2 linked regions of the Gottschalkia purinilytica genome follow. The protein of the gene in region 2 interacts with the protein of the main gene of each other region in a pairwise test. Links are inferred from orthologs where the notes say so. Each region holds a gene or a part of one and is shown on either strand. Other genes may lie near its edges.

Evidence for each region.
Region 1: the proteins of CLPU_RS03415 (region 2) and topA interact in binary tests that used the Escherichia coli proteins (3 or more experiments, as listed by UniProt). The link is inferred for Gottschalkia purinilytica from one-to-one orthologs.

Annotation. Positions count from the first base shown.
Region 1 is NZ_LGSS01000005.1:118,781-122,025, reverse strand. What follows is about bases 88-2,987. They hold topA (type I DNA topoisomerase), read right to left. Parts: upstream 2,624-2,987; coding sequence 551-2,623; downstream 88-550. Other genes in these bases: dprA (DNA-processing protein DprA), read right to left, coding at 2,691-2,987; hslV (ATP-dependent protease subunit HslV), read right to left, coding at 88-452. Also shown: more of hslV, read right to left, coding at 1-87; more of dprA, read right to left, coding at 2,988-3,245. UniProt on the Escherichia coli protein: Releases the supercoiling and torsional tension of DNA, which is introduced during the DNA replication and transcription, by transiently cleaving and rejoining one strand of the DNA duplex.
Region 2 is NZ_LGSS01000003.1:20,675-23,959, forward strand. Bases 1-2,940 are described here. They hold CLPU_RS03415 (YigZ family protein), read right to left. Parts: upstream 1,825-2,940; coding sequence 1,177-1,824; downstream 1-1,176. Other genes in these bases: cysK (cysteine synthase A), read right to left, coding at 1-285; CLPU_RS03405 (sulfite exporter TauE/SafE family protein), read left to right, coding at 428-790; CLPU_RS03410 (sulfite exporter TauE/SafE family protein), read left to right, coding at 787-1,140; CLPU_RS03420 (NUDIX hydrolase), read right to left, coding at 1,885-2,316; CLPU_RS03425 (DUF3189 family protein), read left to right, coding at 2,647-2,940. In the rest of the region: more of CLPU_RS03425, read left to right, coding at 2,941-3,102; GTPase HflX, read right to left, coding at 3,136-3,285.

The sequences.
Region 1 (3,245 bases), on a different replicon or contig from region 2:
TCACTTATATCCAAATCAGAGTACATTATAAGTGCTTTTCCAGCAGCTAAAGCATAGCTACCACCTGATCCTATAGCAACTACTCCGTCATCAGGCTCAATAACTTCTCCTGTTCCAGATATAACTAAAAGGTTTTCCTTATCTGATGCTATTAACATTGCTTCTAACTTCGCCATTACTTTATCTCTTCGCCATTCTCTAGCAAGTTCTACAGAAGCTCTTTTCAAGTTTCCACCATTTTGCTCTAGTTTTTCTTCTAGCATTTCTGCAAGAGTAAGAGCATCTGAAACAGATCCCGCAAATCCAATTACAACCTTATCATTATATATCTTTCTTACTTTTTTAGCTGAATGTTTCATAACCGTCTTATCTCCAAATGTAACTTGTCCATCACCGGCTATAGCAGTCCTTTCACCTTTTTTAACTGCAATAATAGTAGTTCCTTTCAACATCACATCCACTCTCCTAAAATAAATCTGTAGAAATCATAATGATTGTTTCTATACATTAATTATTACTATAATATACCCTCTAAATATGACTACTTATTTTAATCTGTTTGTTTTTTATAATCACATTCATTATTTATACACTTAATCGTCTTACCCTTTTTGGTGTTTTTCTCCATAAGCAAATTATTGCATTTAGGACATTTTTCATCTATAGGTTTATCCCAAGATACAAAATCACATTCAGGATAATTACTACATCCAAAAAACTTTCTTCCTTTTTTAGATCTTCTCTCTACTATTTTACCATCACATTTAGGACAATCTATTCCTAAGTCTTCTACAAATGGTTTTGCATTTTTACATTCTGGATATCCTGGACAAGCTAAAAATTTTCCGTACCTCCCTAGTTTCACCACCATATTTCTTCCGCATTTCTCACATAAGACATCTGTTTCTTCTTCTTTTATTTCTATTTTACTTATCTCATTTTCTGCAATTTCTAAATCTTTTTTAAAGTTATTGTAAAAACTTTCAATAACTTTTTTCCACTCTAGTTCACCTTCTTCTATTTTGTCTAGACTCTCTTCCATATCAGCAGTAAACTCTTCATTTATAATGTTTTTAAAATAATCTATTAATAAATCTGTTACCAAACTACCCAATTCAGTAGGAACAAAGCTCTTTTTTTCAAGTACTACATATCCCCTACTCAGTATAGTGCTTATAGTAGGAGCATATGTACTAGGTCTTCCTATTCCTAATTCTTCTAATGTCTTTACTAATGATGCCTCTGTATATCTCGGTGGCGGCTGTGTAAAATGTTGTTTTGGATCTAATTTTATTAATTTTGATTCTTCTCCAACCTTAAGATCTGGTAGAATAATATCTTTATCCTCATCAGTAATATTATAAACCTTTAAAAACCCTTCGAAAACTATTTTTGATCCACTGCATTTAAATATATAGTCACCTGCGCTAATTTTTATAGTTAAAGTTTCATATAATGCTGGACTCATTTGACTAGCTACAAATCTATCCCAAATAAGTTTATAAAGCTTATATTGATCTTTACTTAAAGATTCTTTTATGGATTCTGGTGTTCTAAACACAGATGTAGGTCTTATAGCCTCATGTGCATCTTGTATATCTTTTTTCTTTGATTTTCTTTTTTCTGTTGAAACATATTCTTTTCCATATTCATTATTTACAAATTCTTTTACATTCTTTATAGCTTCCTCTGATATTCTTGTTGAATCTGTTCTTATATATGATATAAGACCAATACTTCCTTCTCCTTTTACATCTATACCTTCATATAATTGTTGAGCTATTATCATAGTTTTTTTAGTAGAGAATCCTATTCTTTTATGAGCATCTTGTTGCAAACTACTCGTAGTATAAGGTAAATAAGGATTTCTTTTTCTCTTACCTTTCTTAACATCTTCTACTATAAACTTTTCCTTTGAAACTAAAGATATAATATCGTCTACTTGTTCTTTTGTACTAAGTTCAACTTTTTCTTCTTTGTTATTTGTTTTTTTACCATAAAAGGAAGCAACATATTTACTTTTACCCTTTGATAAAGTTGCATCTATAGTCCAGTATTCTTTTGGCTCAAACTGTTCTATCTCTTTTTCTCTATCACATACTAATTTAGTTGCTATAGATTGCACCCTACCTGCACTTAGTCCTTTTTTTACCTTTTTCCATAATAGAGGACTTATTTTATAACCAACTAATCTGTCTAATACTCTTCTAGCTTGTTGTGCATCAACTAAATCTTTATTTATCTTTCTAGGTTTCTTAATAGCATTTTGTATTGCATTTTTTGTTATTTCATTGAATTCTATCCTAACTTGCTCACTATCATCTATTTGCAATATATTAGCTAAATGCCAAGATATAGCTTCACCTTCTCTATCAGGGTCAGTTGCTAAGAATACTTTATCTACCTTCTTTGCTTCACTTTTGAGTTCTTTTATTACAGGACCTTTCCCTCTGATAGTAATATATTCTGGCTCAAAATATTCATCTATATTAATACCTAATTTACTTTTAGGTAAATCTCTTACATGTCCTACAGACGCCTTTACTTTATAATTTCTTCCTAAAAACTTTGATATCGTCTTTGCTTTTGCCGGTGACTCGACTATAACTAAAGATTTTGCCATATAATTCACCTCCGAATCATAATGTTTGTTATTATATCAAAAACATAGATATTAGTCTATTATGTTGCTATTTAACTGAAAATAGCTTACCAGGCAATTGTTTTATTATACCTTTTATTTCTAATATTGTAAGTATACTAGTTACACTAGATATATTTATTCCCGTTTTATATGATATCATATCTAGATGAATAGTTCCTTCTTGTATACATTTAAAAATTTGCACTTCTTTTTCACTTAATTCTTCATAATCAATTATGTTCCTATTATCTACATTTATTTTCTTACTTATATCTTTCAATTCAATAATTTCTTCAATTATATCATCTAAACTTAGAAGTAACTTTGCACCATCTTTTATTAACTTGTTCGTTCCAATACTATAAATACTATTTATATTTCCAGGTAATGCAAATACATCTTTACCCTGTTCCAATGCATGTTGTGCTGTAATTAAAGATCCACTTTTTTCTCCTGCTTCTATAACTACTACTCCTAAAGATAACCCACTTACTATTCTATTTCTTTGAGGAAAATTATAAGCGAAAGGTTGAGTACCTAAAGGAAACTCTGACATAACACATCCATTATATATTATCTCTTCATATAAATTTTTATTCGA
Region 2 (3,285 bases):
TGGCATTACCAATATAACTTTATATCCTTTAGCAGCTCCTACCATAGCCAATCCTATTCCAGTATTACCACTAGTAGGTTCTACAATTACTGAACCATCCTTTAGTATTCCTTCTTCTTCGGCTTTTTCTATCATATGTAATGCTATTCTATCTTTTACACTACTTCCTGGATTAAAGTATTCTAACTTCACGTATACATCTGCACTATTTTCATCAATTAATCTATTAAGTTTAACTATAGGTGTATCTCCTATAAGTTGCGATACATTATCAACTGTTTTCATATAATTATTCTCCTTTCTCAATTCCTAGTATTCTACTATGTTTTATTGTATTTTATTTGTTTATTTACAAAAAGTCAAGTGCATATAATATTTTTTTTAGACAAAAATACTATTTAAGTAAATTAAAAAAGCAGGTGTTATTATGAAAAATTTTTTAAAACCTAAAATGTTAGCAATAGGATTAATAGCAGGCATTGTTAATGGATTATTTGGATCTGGTGGTGGAACTATAGTCGTCCCTGCCATGGTATTTTTACTAGGTATGGATGAACATAAATCTCATGCTACCGCTATTAGTATAATTTTACCCATTAGTATTATAAGTACTCTAATTTATTTTAAAAATGGAATATTAGATTTTAAAGTAGCTGGTATAGTAACTATTGGTGGAATTATAGGAGGATACATAGGTGCAAAGCTTTTAAATAGAATTCCTCGTAAAATACTTAGAAAGATGTTTGGAACCTTTATGATAATTGCAGCTATAAGGATGGTGTTTAAATGATACTCTTCATCATAGGTATTTTATCAGGAATAGTAAGTGGAATGGGAATAGGTGGAGGAACTATTCTTATTCCAGCACTATCTTTGTTTACAAATTTAAACCAACATCAATCTCAAGGAATAAGCTTATTTGTTTTTATACCTACTGCTATAGTTGCTTTGATTACTCATTTTTTCAACAAGAACATACAGTTAAAAACTGCTGCTCCTATAATATTAAGTGGAATAATTGGAGCACTAATAGGTTCTTCCTTGGCAGTTATGGTTTCTGATGATTTACTTAGAAAAATGTTTGGTATATTTTTATTCTTTATGGGCTTATATGAAATATTCAGTAAAGTCAAAGAATAACAAAAAACCTTCCTTAGTTATAGAAAGGAAGGTTTTTTATTCTAATATAACCCCATCTTTTACTGAAAAATAGTTTTCTTCTCCTTCTTCATATATCATTTTAGAGCTTGTGATTTCCATTAAATTATTTACAAGACTCTCTTTTCTATCAATTTCACATAAAATAACTATATTCACAGCTTCATCATATATAACATCTTTTATTATATATCCTAATCTTAGTAACTCATTTTCCATTCTACCATATAAGGTATAGTCTATTCTCACTCTAATTTCTTTGAACAATACTTTTTCTACTATTTTCCCATCTTCTAATCCTATTTTTGCACCCTTTGTATATGCTCTAACTAATCCTCCTGTACCTAGTTTTACCCCTCCAAAGTATCTCGTTACAACTACTACAACATTTCTTAAATTCTCTTTTTTTATAACTTCTAAAGTAGGAATTCCCGCTGTACCACTTGGCTCTCCATCATCACTATATCTCTGTATATTACTGTTTTCTCCAAATACATAGGCATAAACATTATGTGTAGCATCTTTATGTTTGGTTTTTATTTCTTGTATGAATTCTACCGCTTCTTCTTCACTTGAAATAGGTTTTGCATATCCTATGAATTTAGACTTATTTATAATTATTTCATCTCTACCATATTCGTGTATAGTTTTATATGTGCTTTTCAATTTTATCCCCTCTCGTTTATAGTTTATATTCATTATATCATTTTTAAATCAAGTAGTTAACTATGCTAGTATCAAGTCTTCTTTTATTATATTTCTATACTTATTGTATAAAAGAGTAATTATTGATTTTTCCTGATTACTATCAATCATTTCTATAGCTTTATCAATACTATAAAATCCCGCATCTATGATCTCTGATTCCTTTATGTTATATTTCTCATTTTTAGCCTCAACTATATACCATGTAATTTGCTTATAAGGTGGTTTAATCTTTTTAAAATTAAAAAATTCGTAACTAGTTTCTCCTGCTATTGATATTAATTCCATATCAATTTCAGTTCTTTTTTTGAAGCTATCAAGAACTGATTCACAAGAAAAAAAACCGTTACGAATCTCATTTTTAACTAACATCCATTTGTTTTCTTTATCTTTAACAATGAACACCTTGTTGTCTTTAAATATTACACCACCTATATATCTTTTTATAGTCATGGTGTATTCCTCCCTTCTTAAACTTTTAATCCTGTTACTATATAAATATGTAAAAAAACTTTTTTGATTATCATTTTTGCATAATTTTTTTATTTATTTTTATAAATGTATTTTATTGGTAAATTTCATGTAAATATATTCTATAATAAAATTGAAATTAAGCTTTTTAATAATACATATATCAATATAGATTCTTATCTTTCTATATTTTTAGATTTTAATATAAATTTTTTTAATAATAAAAAACTATTATTAACTATATATTTCACTAATATTTAAATATGTTTTGGGGAAAATTAAGCTTAGTATTTTAAATTTAGAGGTGATTTTATGTACATTATATATCATTGTGTAGGTGGAGCTCATTCTTCTGTAATAGCATGTGCTATACATCTTGGCACTTTACCTATAGATAGAACACCAAGCAAAGAAGAAGTGTTGAATGTTCCATATTTTGACACTCTTAATAAACAAGATCAAGGTAAGATAATTCTCAGAGGTATTGACAAAAATAATAATAAAGTTTTCAGTTTGAGTCGACAGTTTAAGCCAGAGCTAGTTATACCAGCTGTAAAAGATGCTTTTGAATTAGGAGGAGGGCATAGAGATGAACTCTTATTAGTTAATACTATGCCCTGTGTTAATTCACTCATGAAAATAGGTGGTTTTTCCTCTAGAAGGCTAAATTTAGTTTCTTTTGGTAGACCAATAGTAGCCTCAGGTGTCGTTAAAAACTATGACAGTATAGTTAATATAGTTAAAAATACTAAGAATATGATGTCATAGTTTATTTTTTATTTAATCATTTTTTATATATAACTATTTTTTAAAAACGTATTCATTATATCTATTAAAATCTATAGAATCTAGTGTAGTCGTTACAAGAGTTCCCTTTTCTACGTACTCACATTTTTCTACTTTAGTGTTATCGAATAAATATGACATTAATTCTCCTTTATCATATGGTAC